4 regions of the Bradyrhizobium septentrionale genome follow, and region 3 is predicted to be linked to each of the others. Evidence: predicted binding sites of a transcription regulator. Region 3 holds the regulator's gene; each other region holds the start of a gene.
The links. Region 3 encodes LexA, which represses DNA repair genes until DNA is damaged. Its sites were predicted from a motif close to TGTTCNNNNTGTGTTCNG; they were not measured.

Region 1 (7,854 bases), 1.9 Mb from region 3:
GCCGTTCCGCCGCCTGAGATAGGGATGCACCATGTCGCCCTGGATCGGACCGGGGCGGACGATCGCGACCTCGATGACGAGATCGTAGAAGGTGCGCGGCCTCAACCGCGGCAGCATGTTCATCTGGGCGCGGCTCTCGACCTGGAACACGCCGAGCGACTCGCCGCGGCACAGCATGTCGTAGACTTCCTTTTCGTCCTGCGGGACCGAAGCGAGCTCCCAGTGTTCGCCCTTGTGGTCGGCGATCAGGTCGAAGCATTTGCGGATGCAGGTCAGCATGCCCAGCGCCAGCACGTCGACCTTCATCATGTGAAGCGCGTCGACGTCGTCCTTGTCCCACTCGATGAAGGTGCGGTCGTCCATCGCGGCGTTGCCGATCGGCACATAGGTGTCGAGCCGGTCCTGGGTCAGCACATAGCCGCCGACATGCTGCGAGAGATGGCGCGGAAACTCGATCAGCTCGGTGGCGAGCTCGACCGCGAGGTTGATCATCGCATTCTTGGGATCGAGCCCGGCCTGGCGCACCTGCATGTCGTTGAGGCCCTTGCCCCAGCTGCCCCACACGGTGTCGGCGAGCGCCGCGGTGACGTCCTCGGTCAGCCCGAGCGCCTTGCCGACGTCGCGGATCGCGCTGCGCGGACGATAATGGATGATGGTGGCGATGATCGCCGCGCGATGCCGTCCGTAGCGGCGGTAGACATATTGCATCACCTCCTCGCGCCGCGAATGCTCGAAATCGACGTCGATGTCGGGCGGCTCCAGCCGCTCCTTGGAGATGAAGCGCTCGAACAGCAGATCGACCTTGGTCGGATCGACCGAGGTGACGCCGAGCACATAACAGACCGCCGAATTCGCCGCCGACCCCCGCCCCTGGCACAGGATGTTCTGGCTGCGCGCATAGTGCACGATGTCATGCACGGTGAGGAAGTAATGCGCGTATTTCAGCTCGGCGATCAGCGCGAGCTCCTTGTTCAGGGTGGTGCGAAGTTTTTCGTCGATCTCGCCGCCGAAATATTTGTCGACGCCGGCCCAGGTGAGGTCCTCCAGATGCTGCTGCGCGGTCTTGCCCGGCGGCACCGGCTCGTCGGGATATTGATATTTGAGCTGGTCGAGCGCGAAGGAGATGCGTGCAGCGAAGCGCATGGTTTCCGCGATCGCATCAGGGAGATCGCGGAACAGCCTGATCATCTCATGCGCCGGCTTGAGATGCCGCTCGGCATTGGCCTCGAGCCTGCGGCCAACAGCCTCGATCGTGGTCTTTTCGCGGATGCAGGTCAGCACGTCCTGCAACGGACGGCGCGCGGGATGATGATAGAGCACCTCGTTGGTGGCGAGCAGCGACACACCGGCATCAGTGGCGAGACCATGCAGCCGCGCCAGGCGGCGCCTGTCGTCACCGCGATAGAGCAGGCTTGCGGCGAGCCAGACGCCATCGGCGGCGCTTGCCTTGAGTTGCGCGAGCAGATCGAGCGCGTCAGCCGCGTCGAAACGATGCGGCAGCGCCAGCACCAGAAGCTGGCCCTCTGCAAAGTCGAGCAGATCGGACAGAGCGAGCCGGCAATCCCCCTTCTCGATGCGCTCGATGCCGCCGCCGCGCTTGCCGCGGGTCAGCAACTGGCACAGCCGGCCGTAGGCGGCGCGGTCGCGCGGATAGACCAGGATGTCGGGCGTGCCGTCGATGAAGACGATGCGGGCGCCGATCAAAAGTTTTGGCGGATGGGCGACCTTCTCGCTGTTGAGCTCCTTCCAGGCGCGCACCACGCCGGCCAGCGTGTTGTGATCGGCAAGCCCGATCACGGGAATCCCGAGTTCACTCGCCTGATGCACATAGGCGCGCGGATCGGAGCCGCCGCGCAGGAAGGAGAAATTGCTGGTGATGCCGATCTCGGCATAATCAGGCGTTGGCGTATTCATGCGAACAGCCCGTGCACATACCAGGTGGCGGGCAGCGGCTTGCCCTTGTCGTCCCGCAGCTCACTCTCGTAGAGACCGTCGCGGAAGATCCAGAAGCGCTGGCCTTCGGCGTCCTCGACGCGGAAGTAATCGCGCGTCAGCGACATGCCGTCCTGCTTCCACCATTCCATCGCGATGCGCTCGGGGCCTTCGACCCGCACCACGTCGTGCTGCGCGCGCCGCCAAGTGAATTGATGCGGCGGACCGTCGGGCACACTCGCGAACGGCACCTTGATGGGTTCGGGCCGCTCGAATAGTCTTAAGGGCCGCAGCGGCGGCTCGCCGACGGCGCGTTCCGGCCAGGCGGCGGCGCTGGCCGCGGCCAAATGATGCTGCGCCGGCAGCGCGAGCGCGGATCGTTCGGGGATGTGGCTCTCCAGCGGCAGATGCACGACGACGCGTTTTCCGCCGATGCGGGCGGCGATGCGGTCGATCAGCGCCGAGACCTCGTCATTGTCGTGCACGGTGGTATCGAGATCGCGCTGCTGCTGCACCACGATCTCGGTACGCCCTGCGGCAAGGCGGATGAGATCGAAGCCGAAGCCGGGATCGAGGGGATCATTGAGCGCATCGAGCCGCTCGCAGAACAGGCGGTCGATCATCTCGGGCCGCGTCACCGGCCGCCCGGTCTCGACCATGATCGCACGCACCGCGCCGTCGGTGCGGAAGAAGCTCGCCTCCAGCTGCCGGGCGCCCTTGCCCTGCTTGTCCATCGCCGTCACCAGCATCTTGGCGAGGCTTTGTAACGTCAGCGCGATCACGGTGTCGGTCACGACCGGCTCGGGGAAACGCTTCTCGACGATGTAATCGGGCAGCGGCTTGCGCGGGCTGATCGGGGCATCGCCCTGCCCGAGCGCGTGACCGAGCAAGGTCGTGAAGGCTGCGCCGAACCGCGCAGAAATCTCGTGCGGCGCGCGCGAGGCGACATCGCCGATGGTCTTCAAGCCGGCGCGGCGCAGGCCGGTGGTCACAGCACCATCGGCGCCGAGCGCCGACACCGGCAGCGGGCCGACCGCCTCTGCTTCCGCGCCGCTGGCGACGATCTGCCCGGAAGTATAACGCGTCAGCGTGCGCGCCGCGATCGAGGTGCCGGCAATGGCGGCGCTGACAGCAAAGCCGCGCCGGCTCAGCGCATTGGTCACGATCTGCAGCAGCGTGCGCTCGCCGCCGAACAGATGCGCGCAGCCGGTGATGTCGAGGAACAGCCCGTAAGGCGGATCGAGCGCGACCAGCGGCGTGAAGCGGTCGCACCAGTCGGCGATGTCGTTCAGCGTCTTCAGATCGGCGGCGGGATCGGCGTCGTAGACCGTGAGCTCCGGACAGATCGCCCGCGCATTGGCGAGCGGCAGCCCGATCGACAGCCCAGCCCGCACCGCCGCGTCGTCGATCGCTTGCAGCAGGATCGCGTTGTGGTCTTTTGCGACGACGACGCTGGGCGCGTTGCTGCCTAACCCATTCGTGAGGGACGCATCAGCGGATCGGTTCCCTCCCCCCTTGCGGGGGAGGGCTAGGGAGGGGGGTGAGCCCCACGGGCGGTGCTCGTGGCTACCCCCCTCTCCAACTCTCCCCCACAAGGGGGGAGAGAGCCCTACCACCGCCCGTGTGTCGTTCTGCGAGACGTGGTCCCGAGCATCAGCTTGCGAGGCGATGTCCTGCGCGAGCTTGCGCTTGATGCGGTCGATGGGCAGGCGTGGCAGCCACAGGCTGAGGATACGCCGACGGTTCACTGAATTGGCACTCATCACACTTCCATTCCATGATCCATCGCCCGACCGGGCCATGACGATTGCGCACGAGTTCGGCGTCGAAGCGCGGCGCGCCCCAGGCGCTTGCGGCATTGCCGGGCGGCGAATGCGCCGCGCGCACGATCCAGCGCGTCTCCGCGGTCGAGGGGATCGCCGTCGCCGCGATCCGCAGCACCAGCGCGGTAACGCCGGAGGCTTGCGCGGCCAGGGTCAATTTGCGGCTGGCGACGAGATCGAGCTGGCGCGCATGGCCCCAGACCTCGAGCACGACGGCGCCGAGCGCATCGCAAGCGAGCGCGTCGGCCGCGGTGCGCAGAGCGCTGTCGACATCGGCGGCGCGCACCGTGACCAGCAGGCGCGGATCGAGGCCGAGCTCGGCGAGCCCGCGCATCGACAGCGCGCCGTTTTCGCGATCGGAAAAATCCTGCCGCACCCAGACCAGCGGCTTGCGCGCTGAGAGCCGTCCGGCAAGCCCCGCGATGAAACCGGTCGCCGCTCCGCTTTGATGGCCGGCCGCGAACACCTCGTGCAGCGCGGCCGCCGCAAGCCCGCCGCGCAGCATCGCGTCCGCGCTGGTGTGACCGAGCGCAATGCAGTTCGGCATCGCCGCCTCCGATGGCGCCTCGATGCGCGCGATGCTGCCGCGCAGAGACGCAAGCGTACCCGTGCGTGCGCCGTTCATATGCGCCGCTCCTTCCCGTCCAAAATTTGAGGCCGTCACTGATCCGAACAGAGAACCAGGGACAGGCTCAGTTGTTCATGATATGTTCTAATATAAAGCTAACAGGGCCGGCAGAGTCAATCGGATTGGTGAGCTCCGTGATTCATGAGCGGAATCAATGGGATTCAGGAGCGGCCGAACTGGACGCCGCCGGTTCGCCCGCGGCGTCAGGCGCGACAGCCCGGAAACTGGCGGCGTGACGGGAAACGGAGCAATCGCATGCGTATCATCGTGCTCGACAACGACACCGATTTCGAAGGCTGGCGCAAGGCCGCGCGGCGATTGGCGCTGAATGATGTGAAGCCGTCGGATGTCACCTGGACGGTACGTAGCGACGACGAACTGTTGTCGGCATCCTGCGTGAATGAATTGCCTGATACGCCGCAGGCGCAGTTCAACGTCACAGCCAAATTCATCGAGCTGGCAAGGACCGCGATCCTGCATCGCAATGACGAGCGCTTCGCCCTGCTCTATCGCCTGCTGTGGCGACTGCGCAGCCATCACGATCTGCTCAGCGCGACCGATGATCCTGACGTCGCCGAGGCCCACGCGATGGCGCGCGCGGTCTATCGCGATATCGACAGGATGCACGCGCATCTGCGCTTCCGCGAGATCGGCCGCGAGCAGAAGGCACATTACGTCGCCTGGTTCGAGCCGGAGCATCGCATCGTCGAGCATGCCGCGCCGTTCTTCGCCGGCCGCTTCGCCGACATGCCGTGGTCGATCCTGACCCCCGACGCCTGCGCACATTGGGACGGGCACGCGATCTCGATCACGCCGGGCGTTGCCAAATCCGAGGTGCCGAGCGAGGACCGGCTCGAGGAGGCCTGGCGGCGTCATGACAACGGCCGCTTCAATCCGGCGCGGCTGAAAGTGATGGAGATGCCGCAAGCCTATTGGAGGAACCTGCCCGAGGACTCGATCATTAAACCTCTGATCGAAGACGCCATGCGCATGACCAGCGGCCCCTTCATCGCACGCAAGGCCGCCGAGCCGCAGCAGCGGCAGGATACGCCGATGCCCCGCAAGCAAGCTCGCGACATGCATACCCAGGACAAGCAAACTCACGACAAGCACACTCGTGACGCGATCGCGGCCTTGCGCGACGAGGCCGCCGCTTGCCGCGCCTGCCCGCTGTGGAAGGACGCGACGCAAACCGTGTTCGGCGAAGGGCCGCAAGGCGCGACGCTGATGCTGGTGGGCGAACAGCCCGGCGACAAGGAAGATCTCGCCGGCCATCCCTTCGTCGGTCCCGCCGGGCAGATGCTCGATCGCGCGCTCGAGGAAGCCGGCATCGCGCGCGCCAAGGTCTACATCACCAATGCGGTGAAACACTTCAAGTTCGTGCCGCGCGGCAAGATCCGCCTGCACCAGAAGCCGGGCACGCCGGAGATCCGCGCCTGCCGGCAGTGGTATGAGCGCGAGCTCGCCGCCATCAAGCCGGAGCTCGTGGTGGTGCTCGGCGCCACGGCCGCGCAGAGCGTGCTCGGCAAGATCACGCCGATCAACAGGAACCGCGGCCGTCTGATCGACCATGACGGAACCAGGGTGCTGGTCACCGTGCACCCGTCCTATCTGTTGCGGCTGCCCGACGAGAAAGCCAAGGCGCTGGAATATCAGCGCTTTATCGACGATCTGAAAATCGCGGCAGGTCAGCTGCGCAATTCAGCCCACGCGGCTTGAGTTCCGGGGGAACTGCAGGATCACACTTCAACGTGAAATTGTTCAAAACGCTGATAAATCCCTACAACCTTGAATTGATCCGTGATAGCCTCACGTGTCTACGGGCATCGGGCGTCATGTTCACGCCATGACGTACCCTGAGGCGGGCGCGCTGCGCGATTTGCTAGCCCCGATCGTGCGGCGCGCCACCTCATCCTCACTCCCGAAACAGCCGTCCTGGACCGACGATGCGCACGAATGATCGTGCGATATCCACCACCCGCGCCAGTCCCGTCGTGTCCGTATTCGCGGGACTGTTCGAACGATTTCAAGGAGAAGCACGAAGATTCTGCGCATGAAGCATGGCGCGGATTCAAGCACCTGCTTGCGCTGCGCAAAACAACGTTGAGCTTGTCATCTAACCTTCAACTCCATCAGTCAAAAATGGGCCTCAAACTACGAGGGGCGTCAGAATGACCGATATTACACTCAATTCATCGCTGGCCGATGGAGCGCCGATACAGCCGGCGTCGCGGCCCAATCTCGACAAGGGCTTTAACCCGCTCACGATGATCATCTTCTTCGGCATCCTTGCCGCGGGACTTTTGTACGTTGCCTACAGCATCTATTCGGACGTTGACGCCACCGGCACCAAGGTCACCTCCTACCTGCCCTACATGCTGCTGCTGGTCGCGCTGTTGATCGCGCTCGGCTTCGAGTTCGTGAACGGCTTCCACGACACCGCCAACGCGGTGGCCACCGTGATCTACACCCACTCGCTGCCGGCGGAAGCTGCGGTGATGTGGTCCGGCCTGTTCAACTTCCTCGGCGTCTTGACCTCGACGGGCGCGGTGGCGTTCGGCATCGTCTCGCTGCTGCCGGTGGAATTGATCCTGCAGGTTGGCTCCAGCGCCGGCTTTGCCATGGTGTTCGCGCTGTTGATCGCCGCGATCCTGTGGAATCTCGGCACCTGGTATTTCGGCCTGCCCGCCTCCTCCTCGCACACGCTGATCGGCTCAATCATCGGCGTCGGCGTCGCCAACGCGCTGTTGCGCGGCCGTGACGGCACCTCGGGCGTGGACTGGGGCAAGGCCACCGAGATCGGCTACGCGCTTCTGCTGTCGCCGCTGGTCGGCTTTATCTGCGCCGCCGGGCTGCTGCTGCTGCTGAAGGTGATCGTCAGGAACCCGGCGCTCTACGCCGCGCCGGAAGGCAACAAGGCGCCGCCGCTCTGGATCCGCGGCCTGCTGATCCTGACCTGCACCGGCGTCAGCTTCGCCCACGGCTCGAACGACGGCCAGAAGGGCATGGGCCTGATCATGCTGATCCTGATCGGCACCGTGCCGACCGCCTACGCGCTGAACCGCGCGCTGCCGGAGAGCCAGGTGGCCCAGTTCCAGAAGACCTCGGAGGCAGCCTCCAAGGTGGTCGCGGCCAAGGGCGCCGGCCACAGCATCATCGGCGATCCCCGCCCGGCGGTGACCCAATACGTCTCGTCGCACCACATCAGCGAAGGCACCTATCCCTCGCTGTCGGTGCTGGTGAAGGACGTCGGCGACCAGGTGCAGAAGTACGGTTCGCTGAACAAGGTGCCGGCGGAAGTCGTCGGCAACACCCGTAACGACATGTACCTGACCTCGGAGGCGATCCGCTTCCTGATGAAGGACAAGGAAAACGACCTCAGCAAGGAAGAGGTCGCGACCCTGAACGCCTACAAGGCCTCGCTCGACAGCGCCACCAAATTCATCCCAACCTGGGTGAAGGTTGCGGTCG
Region 2 (7,854 bases), 4.0 Mb from region 3:
TGGCGCGCGGCGATCTCGCCTCAGCCTTCGCCGAATTCCGCGCGCAGTATGATGTCGGTGCCGATCCGGTCGTCGTGCTGTCCGACCTTGCCGAGTTCGTCAATTTCGTCACCCGCGTGAAGTTCGTGCCGGGGACGGCCGACAATGTCGCGTTCGGCGAGACCGAGCGCGTGCGCGCGCGCGAATTCGCCGCAAAACTGTCGACGCGGGTGCTGTCGCGGATGTGGCAGATGCTGCTCAAGGGCATTGCCGAGGTGCAGACCGCGACGCGCCCGGCTGCCGCCGCCGAGATGGTGCTGGTGCGGATCGCCTATGTCGCCGATCTGCCGACGCCGGATGAAGCGATCCGGATGATGATCGAGCAGAACGGCGGCGGCGCCGCGCCTGCGACGTCAGGCTCGGCCGCGTCACAGCCATCGCGCGGCGCGCCGTCCTCGGCGATGTCTGCGATGTCGTCGGCGCCGGTGCGTGCCTCGCAGGGGGCGCCACGTGCCGATTTCGCCGCGCGTCCGCAGATGGCGGCGCCGGCTGCCGATGCCGCGCCGGCACTGCGGATATCAAGCTTCCCGCAGCTGATCGCGCTCGCCGGCGAAAAGCGCGACATCATGACCAAGAGTGCGCTGGAGGCCGATGTGCGGCTGGTGCGCATCGAGGATGGCCAGCTCGAGATCGCACTCGAGCCGAAGGCGCAGCGCGCGCTCGTCACCGATCTGTCGCGCAAGCTCGAATTGTGGACCGGGCGGCGCTGGACCGTGATCATCTCCAACGAGGCCGGCCAGCCCACCGTACGCTCGCAGAACGAACTGGCGCGCAGCGAGCACCAGCGCGCCGCCGAGGCCGATCCGCGCGTGCAGGAGGTGCTGGCGCGCTTCCCCGGCACGAAGGTGGTCGAGGTCCGCCGCCTGGCCGCCGAGGTTCCGGTAGCGGATGCGACCGGCGAAGACCCAATTGAAACTTCCGACAGCGACGACGATTGATCAAATTATAGGAACGCACGCATGGCTGATTTTCTCGGCATGATGAAGCAGGCAGCACAGCTGCAATCCAAGATGCAGGCGATGCAGGATGAGCTCGGCAATGTCGAGGTCGAGGGCATTTCCGGCGGCGGCCTGGTCGCGGTGCGCATGACCGCCAAGATGGAAGTGAAGGGCATCAAGATTGATCCGTCGCTGATGAAGCCGGAGGAACGCGAGGTGCTCGAGGATTTGCTGGTCACCGCGCTTGGCGACGCCCGCCGCAAGGCGGAGACCGCGATGCAGGAGAAGATGATGGCGCTCACCGGCGGGCTCGGCTTGCCGCCGGGATTTGGTCCGACCTAAATGGCTGCAAGCGTTGCCGGCCCCGAGATTGAACGCCTGATCCAGCTGCTGGCGCGGCTGCCCGGGCTGGGCCCGCGCTCGGCGCGGCGCGCGGCGCTGCACCTGATCAAGAAGCGCGAAGCCCTGATGACGCCGCTGACCGCGGCGTTGCAGGTCGCCATCGACAAGATCCAAGTCTGCAAGACCTGCGGAAACATCGATACACAAAATCCCTGCACGGTCTGCACCGATCCGCGCCGCGATCCCTCGATCATCGTCGTGGTCGCCGATGTCGCCGATCTCTGGGCGCTGGAACGTGCCAATGCAACCAATGGCCGCTATCACGTGCTGGGCGCAACGCTGTCGCCGCTCGACGGCGTCGGCCCGCAGGATCTCACCATCGATCAGCTGGTGGCGCGGGCGCATGCGCCTGAGGTCAGCGAGATCATCCTGGCGCTGAATGCGACCGTCGATGGCCAGACCACCGCGCATTACATCACCGACCTGCTGTCGGAGGCCAATGTGCGGGTGACGCGGCTGGCGCATGGCGTGCCGGTCGGCGGAGAGCTTGATTACCTCGATGAAGGTACGCTATCCGCAGCCATGCGGCAGCGGACGCTGTTCTAGCCCGCGATCGAAAGCCGGACGCGGCGGGTGTTCGCCAGGCGATCGGTGACAGCCGAAAAGATCGCGCTGAAACAAAATGATAGGGTGGATGGCGATTCGGGGACGGTCATCCACGCTCTGACGAATTGAGATACGGAACTCCTGAAAATGACGACACACCGATTCGGCGTACGCTTGGGCTTTGCGTTTCTGGCGGCCACTTTCGCCGCGCCGTGCGCGATCGCGCAGCAGGGTGACGCGCCGCAGAAGCCCGGCAAGATGATCCGCTCCGGCGACGTGCTGTCGGGGGAACTGAGCGCCCTGAAAGTGCGCGATGCCAAGAACCGTGGCAAGCGCGTCGCGACCTACCAGATCACCAGCGAGCCGCGCCGCCTGCCGCCGCCCAACGGTCTCTGCAATCTCGAGACCGGGCCCGAAACCTTCCAGCTCATCCCGACCAATGATGCCCAGGCTGCCCAGCTAAAGAGTCTCACCGGCAAGGAAATCTCGGTGAAGGTCGACGAGGTCGCCTGCGCTCAGGACGCCGGCCAGATGAGCGAAGCCATCGTCACCAAGTGGAGCGTGGTGGCGAAGTAGGTGCGTGCCTCGATTGCGGTGTCATCGCCCGGAATGCGGTGTCATCGCCCGGCTTGACCGGGCGATCCAGTACGCCGCGGCTTCTCCATCGAACAACGGACGTCTCTGGAACACTGGATCACCCGCCTTCGCGGGTGATGACGGCTGAGCGCTAAACCCGCACCGGCCCCAGCTCGTCAAAATGCCCGCGGCGCTGCAGCCAGGCGAGCAGGATCAGGCTCGGGATCGCGACCAGCACGCAGATCACGAAGAACACCGGCCAGCCGACGGCTTTCGCCACATAGCCCGCGCCCGATGACAAATAGGTGCGGCCGACCGCTGCCAGCGCCGTGAGCAGCGCATACTGGGTCGCGGTGTGCAGCGGATTGCGACACAGCGCCGAGAGATAGGCGACGAAGATCACGGTGCCGATCGCGCTGGTGAAGTTCTCCGCCGTAATCGCCAGCGCAAGCGCCCATTGATCGACGCCGACATGCGCGAGCCAGGAGAACGAGAGGTTGGCGATCGCCTGCAGCACGCCGCCGATCCACAGGCTGGTGGCGAGCGAATAGCGTCGCGCCACGAAGCCGCCGGCAAATCCGCCGATCAGGGTTGCGGCAAGCCCGACGCCCTTCACGATCGCCGCGTAATCGACCTTGGAAAAGCCGATGTCGATCACGAACGGCGCGGTCATGGTGCCCGAGAACGCGTCGGTGAACTTGAACAGCACCACGAAGGCGAGCGCCGCGAATGCATCCTTGCGGCTGAGGAACTCGGAGAACGCGCCGAGCGCCGCGTGCCATACGCGTTCGGCTGCGGTCTGCGCATGCGTCGCCGCCTCCGCGCCTTTCGATTGGGCCGGCTCGGTCGCAGCCAGCGCCGTGACGATGCCGATCACGACCAGCGCGGCCATCGCCACATAGCCCCACATCCAGGCCGACGGGCGTGCCACTCCGGCGGACTCGAACCCGCTGACGATGAACAGCGCGCCTGCGGTCGAGACCAGCATGCCGATGCGATAGGCTGCGACATAGGATGCCATGCCGGCGGCCTGCTCGCTTTCAGGCAGGCTTTCGACACGGAAGGCATCGACCACGATGTCCTGCGTCGACGAGGCGGCTGCGACCAGCAGCGCGGCAAAGGCCGCGAACCATGGCGATCGCGCCGGATCGGCCATCGCCAGCACCAGGATCGCCGCGATCAGCAACAACTGCGAGAACAGCAGCCAGCCGCGGCGGCGCCCGAACATTTGCGTGAACAGCGGCACATGCAGCGCGTCGACCAGCGGCGCCCAGAGGAATTTCAGCGTGTAGGGCGTGCCGATCAGCGCGAGCAGCCCGATGGTGCCGAGATCGACCCCGGCCTCCTTCATCCACACCTGCAGCGTCGAGCCCGACAGCGCCAGCGGCAGGCCTGAGGAGAAGCCCAGCAGCAACACGATCAGCACCCGCGGCTGCAGGTACACCGCGAAGCCGTCGCGCCAGGAGGTGGCGGCAGGGGTGGCTTTTTCCGTCGGGGGCGCAGTCACTTCGGGCGCTGTCATAGTGCAGTTGGTAGCAGATTCGGCCCCAAAAAGACTGTCATCGCCCGGTCGAGCCGGGCGATGACACCGATTATGCTGCGCCAGCTGCGGTCAGCAACAATCACTCCCCCGCCTGCAGCTTGCGCGGGGCCGGGAACAGCTCGGGCGTGCCACTCTTGACGAAGCGGGGGACCTCGATCGGGGTCTCGGACTTGCTGAAGTCGAGTTCCTCGATGCGGCCGGCGCGCTTCTCGATCTTGTCGGCGGAGATCAGGATCTGCCTGACGTCCTCGTTCACCTGGCCGAAATGGTTCTGCAGCTTGAGCACGCGATCGCGCAGACGGCCGAGGTCATCGCCGAGATGCATCACCTCGTTGCGGATCTGGTCGGCGGCGTCGCGGATGCGGGCGTCCTTCAGGATCTGCTGCATCACCTGGATCGCCAGCATCAGCAGCGAGGGCGATACCAGCACGACGCGGGCGCGATAGGCCTTCTGGATCACGTCGTCGAAGCCGTCATGGATTTCGGCATAGACCGATTCCGACGGCACGAACATCAGCGCGGTGTCCTGGGTTTCGCCGGGGATCAGGTACTTCTCCGCGATGTCGCTGACATGCTTCAGCACGTCGGCGCGCAGCCGCTGGCTAGCGAATTTGCGTTCCTCGTCGCTGCGCGCATCGTGCAGCGCGGTCATGGCCTCCAGCGGGAATTTCGCGTCGATGCAGAGCGGGCGCTGGTCGGGCAGGAACACCACGCAGTCCGGCCGCTTGCCCGTGGTCAGCGTGTACTGGAACTCGAACGAGCCCTTCGGCATGCCGTCCTGGACGATCGCCTCCATCCGTGCCTGGCCGAAGGCGCCGCGGGATTGTTTGTTGGCGAGCACGTCGCGCAGCGTCGTGACCTGGGTGGTGAGCTCGTTGAGGTTCTTGTGGGCGTGATCGATGATGCCGAGCCGCTCATGCAGCACGCGCAGCGAATCCATCGTGTTGCGCGTGGTCTGTTCCATCGACTGGCCGACCCGGTGGGTCACCGTGTCAAGCCGCTCGTTGACGGCACGGGCCATCTCGGCCTGGCGGCCGGCCAGCGCCTGCCCCATCGCATCGACCCGTCCTGAGGCCTCGCTCTGGGCCCGCAGCATGTCGGCGAGCCGCTCCTCCAGCTCGTCGGCCCGAATGGCCTGGGCCATCGCCAGTTCCGCGCCGCGCCGGCTGGCGCGCGCGATCACCACCGCAATGGCCAGCAGCAGGATCAACGCCAGCGCGCCAAGGCCGATCAAGGCGTCGGAGACGCGGACCGGCAGGTCGCCAATCGTGAGGAGAATCTCGTTCATGCCGGCAGTTGTAGCCGATTCGGTGTCGCCACCGAACGAAAAGGGAACATTTATGGTAAACGCTCCCTTAATTGTCCTGGTTAACGCTGTGTAAAGAAACGTGGTTAAGGCCGCCTTAAGGGGTTCCTGAACGCATTGACCGCATCATGCCCGCAGCTTAAATCGCGGCCATGGCTATCAGAGAAATCATCATTCTGCCGGACAAGCAGTTGCGGCTGGTGTCGAAGGCGATCGAGAAGGTGACGCCGGAGATCCGCAAGCTCGCCGACGACATGCTCGAGACCATGTACGACGCGCCGGGCATCGGGCTTGCGGCGATCCAGGTCGCGCAGCCGCTGCGGTTGATCACCATGGATCTCGCCAAGCGCGACGAGAACGGCGAGACCACGCCGCAGCCGCGGGTGTTCATCAATCCGGAGATCATTTCGCATTCGGAAGAGCTGTCGGTCTACGAAGAGGGCTGCCTGTCGATCCCCGAATATTACGAGGAGGTCGAGCGCCCGGCGCGGGTGCGCCTGCGCTTCACCGACCTCGACGGCAAGGTGCATGAAGAGGATGCCGAAGGGCTTTATGCCACCTGCATCCAGCACGAGATCGACCACCTCAACGGCGTGCTGTTTGTGGACTATCTGTCGAAGCTGAAGCGCGACCGTGTTTTCAAGAAATTCGAGAAGGCCGCCAAGCGCGCGGCGGAGTGAGGATAGCGTGAGCAGCGTTTCCGCTTGCGCGATGCGCTCTCTCCCCCCTTGTGGGGGAGAGCCGGAGAGGGGGGTAGCCGCAAGCACCGCCGTTGCGGCTACCCCCCTCCCTAACCCTCCCCCACAAGGGGGGAGGGAACGCAGCGAGTGCTGTTGATGCCGCTCCGCCTGATCTTCATGGGCACGCCCGATTTCGCGGTGCCGACGCTGCTGGAGCTTGTGGCCCATGGCCATGAGGTCGCAGCCGTTTACACCCGCGCGCCGAAGCCGGGCGGGCGGCGCGGCCTGCAGTTGCAGCCGACGCCGGTCGAGCAGGAGGCGCGCCGCCTCGGCATTCCAGTGCTGACGCCGAAGACGCTCAAGACGCCGGAGGCGCTCGAGGAATTTCGCGCCCATGACGCGGATGCCGCCGTCGTCGTCGCCTATGGCATGATCCTGCCGCAGGCTATCCTCGATGCGCCGAAGCTCGGCTGCTTCAACCTGCATGCCTCGCTGCTGCCGCGCTGGCGCGGCGCCGCGCCGATCAACCGCGCCATCATGGCGGGCGACGCCGAGAGCGGCGTGATGGTGATGAAGATGGATGTCGGTCTCGACACCGGCGACGTCGCGATGGCCGAGCGGTTGCCGATCACGGACAGCATGACGGCATCCGATCTGCACGACGCGCTGGCGCCGCTTGGTGCCGATTTGATGGTGCGCGCGATGGGCGCGCTGCAGCGTGGCGGCTTGCAGCTTACGAAGCAGAGCGAGGACGGCGTCACCTACGCCGCCAAGATCGAGAAGGCCGAGGCGCGAATCGACTGGAAGCAGCCGACGCATGCGGTGCTGCGGCACATTCACGGGCTCTCGCCATTCCCCGGCGCCTGGTGCGAGCTCGCCGGCGAAGGCGAGCCGGTGCGGCTGAAAATCCTGCGTTGCGAATTCGCCAAGGGCTCGGGCGAGCCGGGCGATCTGCTCGACGACAAATTTGCGGTCGCTTGCGGCGACGGCGCGGTCCGGATTCTCGAATTGCAGCGCGCCGGCAAGGCGCCGATGAAAGCGGCGGATTTTCTGCGCGGCACGCCGCTGAAGCCGGGCGCGCGGCTCGCCTGATGCCGCGCTACAAGCTCACCATCGAATATGACGGCACGCCGTTCTCCGGCTGGCAGATCCAGGACACCGCGCCGACCGTGCAGGGCGCGCTGGAGACGGCGGTGAAGGCGATCTGCGGCGAGAACGTGCGCGTGCATGGCGCGGGCCGTACCGACGCCGGGGTGCATGCGCGCGGCCAGGTCGCGCATTGCGACATCGCCAAGCATTTCCCGCCCGGCCGCTTTCGCGACGGGCTGAACGCGCATCTGCGGCCGAATCCGATCGGCGTGCTGGCGGCGGATATCGTATCAGACGATTTCGAGGCACGGTTCTCGGCTATCAAGCGGCACTACCTCTATCGCATCACCAACACCCGCGCGAACCTCGCGCTCGACATCGGCCGCGTCTGGCGCGTGCCGCGCGCGCTCGATGCTGACGTGATGCACAACGCCGCGCAGCGGTTGCTCGGCAAGCACGATTTCACCACCTTCCGCGACACCGAGTGCCAGGCCAGGTCGCCGGAGAAGACGCTCGACCAGCTCGACGTCACCCGCGACGGCGATGCCGTCAACATCGTGACGTCGGCGCGCTCGTTCCTGCACAGCCAGGTGCGCTCGATGGTGGGCTCGCTGGTCTGGGTCGGCGAGGGCCGCTGGAGCGCGGACGATCTCTTTGGTGCGCTCGCCGCCCGCAACCGCGCCGCTTGCGGCCCGGTCGCGCCGCCGGACGGGCTCTATCTGATGCGGGTGGATT
Region 3 (7,854 bases):
GTGGAGGCATTCATCATTCCGTCGTATCTGGAGGAATGGGGCGAGATTCTGATGGGGTTGGCTCTGGTGTTGGCACCCTGGACATTCAGCTACGAACAGGGATCGGTCACGATGAGCAGCGTGCTCGCCGGCATCGTGGTGATCGTGCTCGCTTGCTGGGAGCTGACGATCGATCGTGATTTCGCCACCTGGTGGCACGATCGCTGGCATCACCGAGCTGGCTGAGTGGGAGCCGACTGAAACGTTGGTCTGACCGCCAACCACTGGCGGCCGGAGAGGTTGGAATTGCGTTGAGCAGCATCCCCCTCCAGGCCGCGTTGCCCTAACGCCGATGCAGGTTCTGCAGGGAAATTACGCCAGAGACGGCGAGTACGGGACGATTGAGAAGCGTCGTCCCGCACTTGCTGGAAGGCGGCCAAGGCTCTTGCTGCAGGGCAAGGCCCTTGCTGCAGGGGTAGTCGCCCCTCAGCAAGGTGAATTCGTCACGATGCGGCTTTCGCCTCGATCTGCTCCTCCCAAATTCTGGTCTTGCGTGTCTCCGGCATGATAAAGAGGGCGATCACCAAGCACACCGCGGGAACGACAATCGGGTAGATCAGCGCGTAGCCGATGCTGCCGGTCGCTGCGAAGGCAGCCGATGTGATGAACGGCACCAATCCGCCGCCCCAACCATTGCCGATATGATACGGCACCGAGACCGAGGTGTACCTGATCCTGGCCGGGAAGAACTCCGCCAGGAACGCGCCGACCGGCCCGTACACCATCCCGACGTAGCAGACGAGAATGAAGATGATGAAGACTGCGAGCGGATAGTTGATCTGTCCCGGCTGCGTGACCATACCGAGCCAGAGATACAGGGGATAGTAGGTGATCGCGGCAAGCAGCATTCCTCCGAGGATCACGGGTTTGCGGCCGATCTGATCCGACAGCCAGCCAAAGAAGATCAGGCTCGGCGTTGCGATCAGCAGTGCGGTTCCCACGATGTAGGCCGAGGTAACCGCATCAACCTTGGAGACCTGCTGCAGGAAGTACAGCGCCCAGAATTGACCGCTGTACCAGACCACGCCCTGCCCGATCAGGACGACGATGGCGATCAAGATGTACTTGATGTTGGCGCTGAGGAAAGCTTCCCGCCAGGGATTCCTGGTCATCTGTCCGCGGGCCTTGATCTCCTGGAAAATCGGCGTCTCCTGCAGTTGGAGGCGGATGTAGATGGCGATTGCCACCAGCAGGAACGAGACCAGGAACGGAACGCGCCACGCCCATTCGTCAAAGGCCTGATTGCCGGCCCAGGTCCGGGTCAGAACGATCACGGCCAGCGACGCCACGATCCCGAGCGTCGGCGAGGTCTGTAGCCAGCCCGTGTAGTAGCCGCGGCTGTCGTCCGGAACATGCTCGGCGACATAGGTGATGGCGCCGCCATATTCACCGCCCAGGCATAGACCCTGGATCATCCGCAAGCCGAACAGAAGGAATGCGGCCGTCAGGCCGATTGACTCATAAGTTGGGATCAGTCCGATCGCTCCCGTTCCCAGGCCCATTCCGGTCAACGTAATGAGGAATGTATATTTGCGGCCGACCCGATCGCCCATCCATCCGAACAGGAAGGCCCCCAGCGGACGGATCAGGAATCCCGCAGTGAACAGCGCGATCGTGCTCAGCAGGGCTGCGACGGGGTGGGATTGCTCAAAGAACTTGACCGACAGAACTGCGGCCAGGCTGCCAAAGATATAAAAATCGTACCATTCAATGATGTTTCCCACTGACGCAGCGACAATCACGCGACGAAAATCGCTAGGTACTTGAACTGCCATGTGCTGCTCCTATCAAATGCAAACGCTACGCCTCGCGTTTTTTCAGCGATCAATCCGCTCGCGGAGTGCGCGTGGTGCGCGGCGTTGCAGGCGAGATTTGCGAGTTCGTCCGCAACGCCTGGTCTCAGGGGAGTTGTGGGCCACCTGAGAAGAGCTCCAGCGGCCTTCAGGTGCCGCGAGCCGTCACTGCCTCATCCCTGTCTGTCCGGGAGTGGAGGCATCAGGGCAGTCTAATCCCAATGGGATCGGTACCTAATGAGACTTTCGGCTCGATCGGTTTGACGCAGGCGGCAGCTGTGGCCCGGCGCGGAATCCAGGCATCCGGCCTTGCCGGTCCGTATTCTGCATCCGTTCCGCTAGCGGTGAGGTCGCAGCATCCGGTAGCTTCGCGTCCCGGCAGGGATCGCAAGCGGAATGGCGGAGCAGGGCACGACGCCGGGCGGCAGACGCGGCTACGCGGGGACGTGGCCGCCGCGTGCGGCTGCGCCGGCCGGCGGCTATGTCCCGATGCGCGCCAGCATCTGGCGGCCCTTCGTCGAGACATTGCGGCAATGGGCGCGCGCGGAGGCGGGGGCCGGGCGGCTGTTGCCCTGGGTGCCGGTGGCGTTCGGCACCGGGATTGCGTTCTATTTCGCAGCCGAGCACGAGCCGGTGCTGTCGGTCGCGGCCGCCGTCGCAATTGCGCTCTGCCTGCTGGCGCTGCTGCTGCGGCGGCGGAGGGTGTTTCCCGCCGTCGTGATGCTGGCTGCGGTCGCGGCGGGCTTCACGACGGCGACATGGAAGACGGCGCGAATTGGCCACACGGTGCTGGCGCGGCCGATGTTCTCGGTGGCGCTGACCGGTTTCGTCGAGACGCGCGACATCCGCGAGAAGACCGATCGCTTCGTGCTGCGCGTCGTCTCGATGGAGAGCCCGCGCGACACGACGAAGCTCGAACGTGTCAGGCTCTCGGTGAAGAAAGGTACCGCGCCCGATGTCGGCAGCTTCGTCGAATTGAAGGCGCGGCTGATGCCGCCGCTCGGGCCGCAGCGTCCGGGCTCCTATGATTTCGGTCGCGACCTCTATTTCCAGGGCATCGGCGCCTCCGGCTTCGTGATGGGCGCGGTCAAGACCAGGGAACCGCCGGCGGCCGGCGGCTTGGCGCTGCGCTATGCGGCCTTCATGCAGGGCCTGCGCGACGCCATCGACGCGCGCATCCGCACCACGCTCGACGGCGACCAGCGCGCGATCGCGACCGCGCTGCTGACCGGCCGGCGCGATGCGATCTCGACGCCGGTCAACGATGCGATGTTCATCTCGGGGCTCGGCCATGTGCTGTCGATCTCCGGCTACCACATGGCCGTGGTCGCGGGCGTGGTATTCTTCGCGGTGCGCGCGCTGCTCGCGCTGTTTCCTGCGCTGACGGCGGGGCATCCGATCAAGAAATGGGCGGCGGCGGCCGCGCTCGTCGCCGCGGCGTTCTATCTCTTGCTGTCGGGAGCCGAGGTCGCAACGCAGCGATCGTTCTTCATGACGGCGGTGGTGCTGATCGCGGTGATGGTCGACCGCCGCGCGATCACCTTTCGCACGCTGGCGGTGGCGGCGTTGATCGTGCTCGCGATCGCGCCTGAGGCGCTGGTGCATCCGAGCTTCCAGATGTCGTTTGCCGCGACGCTCGGGCTGGTGGCGCTGGTGCAGATCGGGCTGCCGAACCTGTTGGCCTCGCCCGACCATTCGGCGACCGCACGAGTTGCGCTGTGGGGCGGGCGTGAGCTCACGATGCTGATGCTGGCCTCGCTGGTGGCGGGGCTGGCGACGACGCCCTACGCCGCGTTCCATTTCCATCGCGTGACGCCTTACGGGCTTCTCGCCAACCTCGCGGCGATGCCGGTGGTGTCGGCGATCGTGATGCCGGCGGGCCTGCTCGGCCTCCTCGCCATGCCGTTCGGCTTTGATGGCGTGTTCTGGGCGATCATGGGCTTTGGCATCGACTGGATGATTTTGGTGACGCAATGGGTCGCCGCGCTGCCTGGCGCGGTAGGGCGGATGGCGGCGTTCGGCATCGGGCCGCTGATCGTCGCAAGCGCGGGCATCATCCTGCTTGGGCTGTTGCGCACGCCGCTGCGCTGGTCCGGCGCTGTGCTCCTGGTGGTGGCCACAGTCTGGGCGGTGAGGGTGCCGCTGCCGGACGTGCTGATTTCCGCCGACGGCCGCAACGTCGCGGTGCGCGGCGGCGACGGGCGGCTGCATCTGATGCATAGCGCGAAGGATGCATTCCTGGTCAAGGAGTGGCTGGCGGCGGATGCCGATGCACGGACCGCCGCCGATGCGTCGCTCGGCGAGGGCGTCTCCTGCGATCCGAGCGGCTGCGTGACCCAGGGGGCCGGGCGGCGCCTTCGTCGCGCTGGCGACGCGGCCGGAGGCGCTGGCCGACGATTGCGAGCGGGCGGCGCTGATCGTCACCGCGCGGGTGGCGCCGCAGGGCTGCGCGGCCTCGGTGATCGATGCCGAGCGGCTGCGGCGCCACGGTGCGCTGGTGCTGCGACGGAACAGCGCCGGCTACGCCGTCGATGCGGTGAAGCCCGGCGGCATCGACCGGCCGTGGTCGCCGGCGGTTCCCGGTGACGGTGAGAGCGAGACGATCCTCCGCACACCCGCCGCCGCGCCGCGGCCTGCCGTCGATGCGACCCCGGCCGAGACCGACCTGCAGGGGGATGACTAGCCGTTGTTGGGCGAGGGGGTAGTCGGCAGCTCGAACAGGCCGAGATGGTACTCGTCGGAATCGGGGCCGGCGTCGGGCTTCCTGACGAGGGTGAAGACGGCCTCGGGAAACTGCTCCCAGACCTTGAGATCATCGGCCGTCACCGTCAGCCAGCCGAACCGGAACATGTAGCGGCCCGGCTCGGTGACGCGTCCAGCCTTTTGCCATGTGACCTTGTCGACCACTGCGCAGGTTTCCGTGAGTGCACGTCCTCCGTACGCGATGATGCGCCAAGGCGCTCGCCGACGCAAATCTCCTCATGCGCCCCGGAAGCGGAAATCCGGGGTCGCTCGAAATCGCTTAAGGTCATCCGCCGCCGAATGGCTCATTCCGCGGCGACGGTGCGCTCAACCCAAAAACAGCGACGCGAATGCGGAGGGGCGCCGCTCCACAGCCTTCGGCTTGTGCTCGACCTGCGGATGCAATGCCGGCAATTGCAGCACGCTGACGCGCTGTCCCTCGACCAGCTGGGTCACCAGAACATGGCTGCCGTCGGGGAATTCGACCGCGTCGTGATGGCGATCGGGCACGTCGGGCTCAACTTCGTTGAACACGCCGACGCGGAAATTCATCGTCTTGGTCCAGATCCAGCGGCTGTCGTAGCGAACGTTCTCGGCGAAAGCGAGCTCGGTGCCCGGCAGCATGCAGACCGCGACCGTGGGATCGTTCTCCGAAGCAAAGCCGCGGGTCGACGTGCCGCGGAAGGTCGTGGTGATCAGCGTCTCTCCGACAATGGCGGGGCGCGCTGCCACGGCGTGCAGACTATAGTCACACATCGGATGGCTCCTCTTTTCGAGGTAGCGACCCGTGCCTCTCCTTGAGGCGCAGGCCTCTACCAGAGTGGACGATAGCAAACGAGTGTCTGCTCGTTTCTGGGCGATTGTACGACTGGCCGTCGAACGCCTCAATCACAAACACGCTACACTGCGCGAGAGGTATCGGGGCGCATCCAAGCTGGTCCGCACGCTGCGCTATCTTCCAAGGAACGATCCGATCTGTTGCTCGTTCCTGGATCGGGACGACTTTTTCTTCGAATCGTCATCCCGCTCCATATGTCTGTTCGAGCATGATCTTTTCGGAAAACCGCTTCGCACTTTTCCGGATCATGCTCCGCGGTCGTCAGTATTTGCGATAAAGGCCGATCAGCTTGCCCTGGATGCGGACCCGGTTCGGCGGCAGGATGCGCACTTCATAGGCAGTGTTGGCCGGCTCGAGCGCGATCGATGCACCGCGGCGGCGGAAGCGCTTCAGGGTGGCTTCCTCCTCGTCGATCAGCGCCACCACGATGTCGCCGGTGTTGGCGACGTCGTTGCGCTGGATCAGCGCCATGTCGCCGTCGAGGATGCCGGCGTCGACCATGGAGTCGCCGCGCACCTCCAGCGCATAATGCTCGCCGGAGCCGAGCATGTCGGGCGGCACGCTGATGGTGTGGCTGCGGGTCTGCAGCGCCTCGATCGGCGTCCCGGCCGCGATCCGGCCCATCACGGGGACGGCGACCGGACGGTTGCCGTCGTCCTCGGCGATCGGCGGCGTGCTGCTGCGCTTGCCGAGGGTGCCCTCGATGACGCTGGGCGTGAAGCCGCGGCGACCGTTGCCGCCGCCGGCGGCCAGTTCGGGCAGCTTGATGACCTCGATGGCGCGGGCGCGGTTGGGCAGGCGGCGGATGAAGCCGCGCTCCTCCAGCGCAGTGATCAGGCGGTGGATACCGGACTTCGAGCGCAGGTCGAGCGCATCCTTCATCTCGTCGAAGGAGGGCGGCACGCCGGCCTCTTTCAGACGTTCATTGATGAAACGCAGAAGTTCGTACTGTTTGCGCGTGAGCATCTCGAGTATTCCCCCGGTTGATAGCGTCGTTCGATTCCGAGACTCTTCAGGTGGGGCCTTCAGACGGGGCCTGATCTCGGGAGCGCGATGCTCCCTGGCGGCTTCCCGATTGTAGACACCAGTACTCGAAACAAATCATGAACGGACACTATATGTTCGATATGTGTTCCGCAACCACTTAATTTCCGGTGAACGCATCAGGCGGCGCGCAATCGGCAGCCCGCGAAAACCTCACTCGGGCAGTGTGAGGATCTCGCATTCGCTGCCCTTGGCGGCGGCGGGCGCGAACGGCGGACGCACCAGAAGTGCCCGCGCCGCAGCGAGATTCCCGAGCAGCGAACTATCCTGCTGCATCACCGGCGTGGCGATCGGCGCGCCGTCCTGGCGCTCTTCGAGACGCGCGCGCAGGTAGTCCTCGCGCCGGTCGTTGGCGGCGAGGTCGCGGCCGAGCAGGGCGGTCGTGCGGACATGATGGATGGTGTTCCGGCCGCTCAAAGCCCGAATCAACGGCACCAGAAACAGGAAGGCGCAGACATAGGACGACACCGGATTGCCGGGCAGGCCGATCACCCGCATCGCGCCGAGCCGGCCATGCATCATCGGCTTGCCGGGCCGCATCGCGATCCGCCAGAACGCCATCGCGACGCCCTCGGCCTCCAGCGACTGCTTGACCAGATCGTGGTCGCCGACCGAGGCCCCGCCGGTGGTGATCAGGATGTCGGCGCCGGTCTCCCGCGCCCGGCGGATGCCGGCGGTGGTCGCGGCCACCGTGTCGGCGGCAACCCCGAGATCGACGGTCTCGGCGCCTTCGGCGCGCGCCAGCGCACGCAGCGCATAGCCGTTGGAATAGACGATCTGGCCGGGGCCGGGCCTTGAGCCCGGCATCACCAGCTCGTCGCCGGTGGCGAGCACCGCGACCTTGGGACGGCGGCGCACCGCGAGTTCCGGATAGTTCATGGCGGCCGCCAGCGAAAGCGCGCGGTCGGAGAGGCGGCTGCCGCCCTTCAGCAGCAGGTCACCCTCACGGAAGTCGACGCCGGCCGGGCGGATGTGCCGTCCTGGGCTCGCGGCCTCGGTGATCGAGATATGGTCGCCGTCGACCCGGGTGTCTTCCTGGATGATGACGGCGTCGGCGCCATGGGGGATGACGCCGCCGGTGAAGATCCGCACCGCCTCGCCGGCACTGAGCGTCCGCTCGAACGGCCGGCCGGCGGCGACTTCGCCGATCACCCTGAGCCGGGCCTTGAGGTCAGCCGCATCGGCGGCGCGCACGGCGTAGCCATCCATTGCGGACATCGGCTCCGGCGGCTGGGTGCGGCGCGCCGCGAGGTCGTGCGCCAGCGTGCGGTGGTAGGCCGCATCGAGCGCGACTATCTCCTCCGGCAGCGGTTCGGCGCCGGCAAGAATGGCGGACAGGGCATCGGCAACCGGCATCAAAGCCACGCGCAAAACTCCTTAGGTGCAAATGGTCAAATA
Region 4 (7,854 bases), 1.2 Mb from region 3:
ATCTGGGTTGCCACCGATCAGAAGACGCACCAATCGGTCGCGGTGACCGAGGACTTGCGCGCGCTGATCGCAAGCCGGGAAAAGGCACTGGCGCAGGGGTAAGCGCGGCAGACATGGATCAAACGATCGGACAAGCCGATCAGGTTCCAGCGCCCGCCCGCAGGCTCGTTCAACGCCACGACCAAACGAAACGGGCGCCGAAGACGTCGGCAACTCAACGTCCTCAGCGCCCGCTTGCAGCGAAGTCTTGCAGCCTTACGGCTTACTCCTCAGTCGGCTCTTCGCCCTCGGCGTCGCGCTCGGGCGTGCCGGCGAGGATCTGCTCGGAGATCAGGCCGGAGTTCTGCCGGATCGCGGCTTCGATCTTGGCGGTGATGTCGGGGTTCGCCTTCAGGAAGGCCTTGGAATTCTCGCGTCCCTGGCCGAGCCGCTGGCTGTCATAGGAGAACCAGGCGCCGGACTTCTCGACGATGCCGGCCTTGACGCCGAGGTCGAGGATCTCGCCCATCTTGGAGACGCCCTCGCCATACATGATGTCGAACTCGACCTGCTTGAAGGGTGGCGCCAGCTTGTTCTTCACCACCTTGACGCGGGTGGTGTTGCCGACCACTTCGTCGCGCTCCTTTATCGCGCCGATGCGGCGGATGTCGAGGCGGACCGAGGCATAAAACTTCAGCGCGTTGCCGCCGGTGGTGGTCTCCGGCGAGCCGTACATCACGCCGATCTTCATGCGGATCTGGTTGATGAAGATCACCATGGTGTGGGACTTGTTGATCGAGGCGGTGAGCTTGCGCAGCGCCTGGCTCATCAGGCGCGCCTGCAGGCCCGGCAGCGCATCGCCCATCTCGCCCTCGAGCTCGGCCTTCGGCACCAGCGCCGCGACCGAATCGACCACCAGCACGTCGACCGCACCGGAGCGCACCAGCGTGTCGCAGATTTCCAGCGCCTGCTCGCCGGTGTCCGGCTGCGAAATCAGCAGCTCGTCGATGTTGACGCCGAGCTTGCGCGCATAGACCGGGTCGAGCGCGTGTTCGGCGTCGATGAAAGCGCAGATGCCGCCCTTCTTCTGGCCTTCCGCCACCGTGTGCAGCGCCAGCGTGGTCTTGCCCGAGGACTCCGGCCCGTAGATCTCGACGACGCGGCCCTTCGGCAGCCCGCCGACGCCGAGCGCAATGTCGAGCCCGAGCGATCCCGAAGATATCGTCTCGACATCCATCGAGCGGTCGTTCTTGCCGAGCTTCATCACCGAGCCCTTGCCGAACTGGCGCTCGATCTGGGAGAGCGCGGCTGAGAGGGCCTTGGACTTGTCCATGGAGGATCCTTCGACGATACGCAGGGCAGTAGCAGACATTGGGATGTGCTCCTTATGGCGGGGATTCGCTAGCGGGACAAACGGGTGATGAGATCGGGCGGAATGCGTTTTTGATTGGAACCTCGTACCACGTTTGTTCTATGTTCGCAATATGTTCTTTCTGGCGAATTGGTGCTGGCCTGTTTTATCCCCTGGTGGCCTAATTTGATTTTCGGAGTGGCCTGTTTTGAATTAACCGAGCGGCAACCAATGCTTAGCCGTTGTTCTCGGTAGGACTACTGAGTCGCACATCGGATGTTCTGGCTTTAGCAATTGTTATGGTCCGACAACTGTTCTTCTCCACAGAGGAGAAGTGTTACCGGGGTTCTCCGTGGGTGAACGGAGTTCCTGGCGCCCAAAAGAAAAGGCGAGATACATGCATCACGCTGCCTCGCCTTTTCCCTCGCCCTCCACCTGATCTAACCCGGTCGAGAGACCGCCAAGATAGATCAGTTCGTTTGGACGCATCGCGTATATCTTGGCGAAGGATGCCAGTTTCCGCTTGATCGTGAGCGGCAACATTCAAAGAAGCGGCCCCAGCGAAGGGGCACAAGCCGGGGCCAAGTTGCACTTTGGTCGTCCCAGCGCCCGTCAAGCGCCGGACATGCAATAAGTGCTGCTGAGCGCGCTTCGTTCCTGTCGGGAATTTATGGCCCCGCAAACGTCCCTGATATCTGCAGAATGTGCCAGCGCCTGGCTCAGCCGATCAGAAACCAGCCCACGCCGACGATGAGCGCGACGACCGCGAGACTCGCAAGGCTGTACTCGACACCATTCACGCCAAGCTTCCCGAGCTTCAAGGGAACGGCCCCGGCACTTATCCCGGGGCTAACAGGGCCAACGCGCCGGAGCCGTTCTCCACGCCCATCCAAAGAGCGCTGTGCACGGTACCGGGAAAAAGTGGCAATGCCGAGGGCGCGCTCGGATTACTCCCCAGCCTTTCCTCAAATGGCCCACCCATCGATAAGGGCGGCGCCAAATGAAAAGGGGCCGGTCACGCGGACGGCCCCTCTACCGGAAATCTGAAAATTGCTTCGGGATGAAATCTAGCCCCGGCAGCGAGACAATTAGCGCCGAACGGCGCAAAGGTGGACTCCGTAGAATCCCGGTGATGGCGAGACCAAGAAAAAGGCCCCGGAGCCGTGAAAGCGCCGAGGCCAAGTTTTCCTATGCATCAACGAAAATCGGGGCGTGACACCCGAGATCTCAAATCTAAACATAGCCGTCAGGAATTGCCACTTTTTCCCGGTCGTTCAGAAGTGTCCTAGCCTGCCGTACTGGGTGTCCTAATTGGGACAGCACCGGCAAATCGGTGCTGGCCGGCTTTATCCCCTGGCGGTCCGGTTTGAATCTTGGCGTGGTCCGTTTTGGATTAAGCGAACAGAAACCAAGGCTTGGCCGATGTTCTCAGTAGAACTAATGAGCGGCCATATTCACGGTTCTGGGCATATAAATCTTGATGATGCTCAATCCGTTCTTACGAGAACAAAAGATAGGGCCGTCCGTGACCGGGATGGACCGAACGGCCCCAGCCAGCCCGTAGTACCAAAATGGAAGAATGGGCCGACACTCCCAGTTACGGGACATCAGGCAACTGGTTGCGCGAGAGGCGTTGCTGAGCCCTTTGACCGAGTGGCTGAGTCTCCAGGATTAAGATCGCCCAGCGAGAAACTAACCCACGATAACTTGGTTATAGCGCATCACCGGCACGATTTTGGGCGTCGGTGGCTGAGAGACCTACCGGGCTCCCGCCTTTCATTGGAATGGGAGCGCACGCCATGTGTGCGAAGTGTGTCGAGTTGGACGAAAGAAGCGTCCATTACGCAGCGCTCGCCCGGACGATCACGGATCGGCAGACCGTCGACGGCATGGCGCAGTTAATTGCAGAGCACGAAGCCCAGAAGCGCAAGCTGCATCCGGAGCCGAAAGAGTAAGACCGCCCTCGGCTGGCGGACGCGCTTCGTTCCTGTTTTCAATTGATAGCCCCGCAAACGTCTCTGATATCCGCAGATTGTGCCAACGAGAGAAGCGGCGCTCTTTTTGGCGACCGGCCTGTGAACCTTTCGTTGCTCCGGCAAGACCGACCATCACCGGGATTTTGTTCGTACCCTCTCGGGGCTAGAGCCCAGCGCCGTCTGCAAGATTTTCAAGCGGGCGGCGTTGTGCTGTCCGGTGTCCTTCGATCACTCGAAACGGCCCCGGCGCGCGGGCTAGCGGGATACGCGCCGGGGCCGCCCCCTTGGGCGCTCCGTCCGGAGAGCGCAATTCACTGTATCGGGAAAAAGTGGCAACGGAGCCCGCCCTCGTGGATTACCTCATTTTGACAAGTGTCCTAATTTCCCGCTGCGCGGAACATCCCGTCTTTCTATCCGTTGATTATTCATCACCGCACCGCCCGTGGGCATCGACCGGTGATGAGATCGCCCGGTTAGCGCTCCCGCCCAACGCCAGCAGGGTGCAGCGCCATGCAGAAGCGGCGTCGTTCCAGGCACGCGCAATCACTGCAAGAACGTCTTGCCGACGAGGCCATGCGCCAGCAGCCGGCACGCTTCCCCCGATCCACCAAAGAGATCCTGCTGAGGAAGGCGCGGCATGACGAGACCACCGCTCACTTGACGGAGTGGCTGATGTCCCGGGGTTTGCGGATGCCCCTCTAGATCAGGGAGGACGATCATGCAGGCGAACCACCACCATATCGATGGCGTGGAGGTTGCCTTTGTCTGCGCTGCGGCGGTGTCGCTGGTGGCCCTGTTCGTCAGCGTGGCCTGGCTCTTGCTGCGGTGACATCCAGCTCGACATCCAGCCGGGGAACGCGGACGGCCGCCAACGCGGCGGGCTGTTCTGCGCTGCCTCATTCCTCGCTTCGACGATCCAAACGAAAAGGGCCCCGGCGAGGGGGACCCGCCGAGGCCAAAGCAACTCAGTCACTCGATTCTAGACCTCAAACCGACACTTTGCTGGGTGCGTTTGGAGTACCGGAGTCATACGGACCAAAGATGTGAACCTTGCGCCCTGCTCGTCCGTAGCTGTCCAGGTCAGGATTTTGCCAACCCTCCTGGGGCTAGAACCAACGCCGCCCGTCGTATTTCAATGCGGGCGGCGTTGCGCATTTTTCGGCCATGGAGCAGCAATCCGAGGAACGAACCGGAACCTGGAGAGTCGGTTCTCAAGCTCCCGGCCTTAGCCCCCAAGCCCACCGGGAGTAGCGATCCCCGGCGCTGTGAAACCTCCGGCGCCCGGGGATCGTTGGTTGGCCGATGCAATCTTCAACAGGAAATGACGAATGCGATGACCGGTCGGGACCAGGCAATTGGCTGACGAAAGCCGCCTGCTCCACATGGCTCGCCCCATGACGTGCTTGTCCCAAGATAAACGACCCCAGCGCGGGGGCCACGCTGAGGCCGGGCTTCCCACATCGCCCGGTGCCGTCGGCGGACAGCAACCGAACCTGTGACAACTGGGCGCTGCCCAAGTCGGTTCCTGTTCAGCGCACGTCGTCCGCATATATTTCAAGCGGGCAGCGTTGTGCCGGAAGACACGCCGAGGCCGGAAAGGCACGAAAGCTATCCCGCTTCCGAGCGTCCTGATCCGAAGAAATCGATGTCCTGACCGGGACAGCGCCGGCGGAAAACCAGAACCTGCGCCCGGCCATCCTGACGGCTATCGCCGCCCCTGCTCCGACCGGAGTCCCCGGTTCATGCGGCTGACGAACCCCGTCTGGAAACGCGGGCATCCAGCGATGGCCGGCCGCATTTCCGTAGTTCTCCGGGCGAGAACAAAGTTCCTGCGACGGATGGCCACACACACGCCGCGCGTCGCTCGGATAATCAACAAGTTACCGGCAGGCCCGACGGTGCCGGATAACGGGTTTGGCACAATCTGCATAATACCTTAGTACCTCTCCTGACCCCCGAAAAAACTACGTAGCCTTCAGGAAGACTCAAGGTTCCGCTCAGTGTTCGTAATATTGGCGCATCCAGCCGGCGCAACCTGCGCGTCGCGAGGCAGGCGATGCGGCTGGCGGACGGATCCTCTTCCAGGGTCCACAGAGCTGGCTCCGCAAATTCGGACAGTAGCTTGAGTGGATTTTCTGCCTGACAGCGGCGAGGATTCTTGCCGCGAATCAGGAGCGAAGATGACGAAGAAGAGCCGCCGGATGCATTCTCCGGCATTCAAGGCGAAGGTTGCTTTGGCTGCGGTCAAAGGCGACAAGACGCTGGCGGAGCTGGCGCAACTGTTTGATGTTCATCCGAACCAGATCACGATCTGGAAAAACCAGCTCCTGGAAGGCGCCGCCGGCGTGTTTGGGCATGACAAGGCGTCGGCCGAGACGCCGGTCGATTTGAAGGCGTTACATGCCAAGATCGGCGAGCTGGCGTTGGAAAACGATTTTTTGTCCGGCGCGCTCACCAAGGCGGGCCTGCTGAGCGCAAAGCGATGATCGACCGCGGTCATGATCTTTCTATCGTGCGCCAGGCGAAGGTCCTGAAGCTGGCTCGCAGCACGGTCTACTATGAACCTCGGCCAGTTTCGGCCGAGGACCTTGCCTTGATGCGTCGGCTCGATGAGCTGCATCTCGATTATCCCTTCGCGGGAGCGCGTATGCAGCGATCGTTGCTGCGGCGGGAGGGCGTATACGCCGGTCGCCGCCACATCGCGACGCTGATGAAGCGCATGGGGATCGAGGCGGTCTATCGTCGCCCGAACACGAGTAAGCCGGCACCGGGTCACAAGATCTACCCGTACCTGTTGCGCGGATTGAAGATCGAGCGGCCCGACCAGGCGTGGGCAATGGACATCACCTACATTCCGATGCGGCGTGGCTTCGTCTATCTCGCGGCGGTCGTCGATGTGTTCAGCCGACGGGTCCTGGCCCATCGCGTCTCGATCACAATGGAGGCGGCCTTCTGCGTCGAAGCGGTCCAGGAGGCGTTGGCGAAGCACGGCAGGCCCGAGATTTTCAACACGGACCAGGGCAGCCAGTTCACCAGCCTCGAGTTCACCGATGTGCTGCTGGACGCGAAGATCGCCATCAGCATGGACGGCAAGGGCGCCTGGCGCGACAACGTGTTTGTCGAGCGGCTCTGGCGCACGGTCAAATACGAAGAAGTTTATCTCCGCGCCTACGACAGCGTGTCCGAGGCGCGAGCGTCAATTGCCAAGTATCTGGCCTTCTACAATCAGGGACGCCCTCACTCGAGCCTTGACGGGCGCACGCCCGACGAGGCTTACTTCGGCACGCAAGCTATGGTGATCGCCGCATGACCGTCGCCGACGATTTTGTCGTCGCTCTGGTCGGGCTACGCCCTCCCGACGCAACGACAAAATCGTAAGGCCCCGCGTTCAGCATAACCCGGCAGGAATCCACTTAAATCCCGCGGGGCGCTGTCCAAACAACCGGCGCCAGCTCTCACAACGAAGAGCGAATGGGCGCGATGCACATTACCGTTTGACGGGCATTTGTTATTGATACAACTTTCAGTTTAAGATTCGAAGACCGCCTTTCAATTGCGGAACCGGTCCAGATGATCCACAGGGGCGTCGAATTCAGTGTCACGCAGCTGGTGGCCGGCGTCTGGAGATGGCGCTTCCAGATCGGCGATCGGATCTTCACGGGCAAGACCGAGGCGAAACTCGACCTGCTGGCAATCCGCCGGGTGCAGCTGCGGATCGACCGCGAGCTGAACAAGGTCGGGCGGGGACGGACCCGCGGACGCAGCGATTCCGATTGAGGCGCAGTCTATCCGGCAAGCGCCGGATGATTGTCTTGACGCGTTTTCTTCACGCGAACCGGCGTCGAAAACGCTCTAATCCGCGCTGGCCAGCCGCCGCATCGTGAACTCGATGTCGCCGCCAGGCAGCTCACGCCAGCTCTCGACGGCGCTCATATAGGCCGCCTTCGGATAGCGCTTGAGAAAGTCACGCGCCCGCAGGCGGGCCTGATCCCGCGGCAGGCTGAAGGTCTCGCGCAGATAGCCGTCATCCGGCTTGCGCCGCTCGGCCATCCGGCTGGCAAGATCGCGCGGACGAAACACCATTGCCGCAACTCCGGACCAACTGACGACGCCCCAATATAGGCACCGCGTCAGGAGATTCCGAGTCTGCGGGAGATGGACTAGGCCCGGCCCGAACCGGCGCTACTGGCTGCGCTGCGCCGAGCTTGCGGGCTGCGCGGAGCTTCCGGTCTTGGTCTTCGGCTTGGCGGGATGGGCCGCCGCCTTCGGCGCGTCGCTGCGCACGACCCCCCAGGGATCGGACGATCCCTTGGCGTCGGGAATCTTGCTGAGCGAATCCTTGTAGGCCTTGTCGTTGACCGCGTCCCGATCCTTCTCCTCCTGGGTCTTGCTTTTGACCTCGGGCATCAGGTTGACGTTCGGCATTTGCGCATAGGCCGGCGCCGACAGCAGCACCGCAACCGCAACCGCGCACAAAACTCTCATAGCAACGCTCCTTGCATTTTCGGCAGCGGTATATCACCGCAAGAAAGCCGCCGCCAAGCGCGC

Region 1: the regulator LexA is predicted to act here: its motif matches at 4,453-4,470, upstream of HAP48_RS31050 (ImuA family protein).
Region 2: the regulator LexA is predicted to act here: its motif matches at 5,364-5,381, upstream of HAP48_RS12765 (DNA recombination protein RmuC).
Region 4: the regulator LexA is predicted to act here: its motif matches at 1,454-1,471, upstream of recA (recombinase RecA).

Annotation. Positions count from the first base shown of each region.
Region 1 is NZ_CP088285.1:6,148,857-6,156,710, reverse strand. Features, by position in the region: gene HAP48_RS31060 (error-prone DNA polymerase) at 1-1,914, opposite strand, end outside; gene HAP48_RS31055 (Y-family DNA polymerase) at 1,911-3,695, opposite strand; gene HAP48_RS31050 (ImuA family protein) at 3,586-4,380, opposite strand; gene HAP48_RS31045 (UdgX family uracil-DNA binding protein) at 4,639-6,102, shown strand; gene HAP48_RS31040 (inorganic phosphate transporter) at 6,555-7,854, shown strand, end outside.
Region 2 is NZ_CP088285.1:2,295,521-2,303,374, reverse strand. Features, by position in the region: gene HAP48_RS12790 (DNA polymerase III subunit gamma/tau) at 1-977, shown strand, start outside; gene HAP48_RS12785 (YbaB/EbfC family nucleoid-associated protein) at 999-1,319, shown strand; gene recR (recombination mediator RecR) at 1,320-1,925, shown strand; gene HAP48_RS12775 (hypothetical protein) at 2,073-2,501, shown strand; gene HAP48_RS12770 (AmpG family muropeptide MFS transporter) at 2,653-4,023, opposite strand; gene HAP48_RS12765 (DNA recombination protein RmuC) at 4,124-5,332, opposite strand; gene def (peptide deformylase) at 5,503-6,030, shown strand; gene fmt (methionyl-tRNA formyltransferase) at 6,187-7,122, shown strand; gene truA (tRNA pseudouridine(38-40) synthase TruA) at 7,122-7,854, shown strand, end outside.
Region 3 is NZ_CP088285.1:8,064,300-8,072,153, reverse strand. Features, by position in the region: gene HAP48_RS40355 (SPW repeat domain-containing protein) at 1-225, shown strand, start outside; gene HAP48_RS40350 (MFS transporter) at 483-1,814, opposite strand; partial or broken gene HAP48_RS40345 (ComEC/Rec2 family competence protein) at 2,229-4,515, shown strand; gene HAP48_RS40340 (hypothetical protein) at 4,512-4,739, opposite strand; gene HAP48_RS40335 (hypothetical protein) at 4,902-5,330, opposite strand; gene lexA (transcriptional repressor LexA) at 5,674-6,378, opposite strand; gene HAP48_RS40325 (molybdopterin molybdotransferase MoeA) at 6,610-7,821, opposite strand; gene HAP48_RS40320 (HAD family hydrolase) at 7,848-7,854, opposite strand, start outside.
Region 4 is NZ_CP088285.1:9,242,553-9,250,406, forward strand. Features, by position in the region: gene HAP48_RS46455 (acyl-CoA thioesterase) at 1-102, shown strand, start outside; gene recA (recombinase RecA) at 263-1,351, opposite strand; gene HAP48_RS46465 (hypothetical protein) at 3,130-3,285, shown strand; one part of gene HAP48_RS46470 (IS3-like element ISRj2 family transposase) at 5,487-5,739, shown strand; one part of gene HAP48_RS46470 (IS3-like element ISRj2 family transposase) at 5,739-6,616, shown strand; gene HAP48_RS46475 (hypothetical protein) at 6,877-7,083, shown strand; gene HAP48_RS46480 (hypothetical protein) at 7,159-7,389, opposite strand; gene HAP48_RS46485 (hypothetical protein) at 7,489-7,791, opposite strand.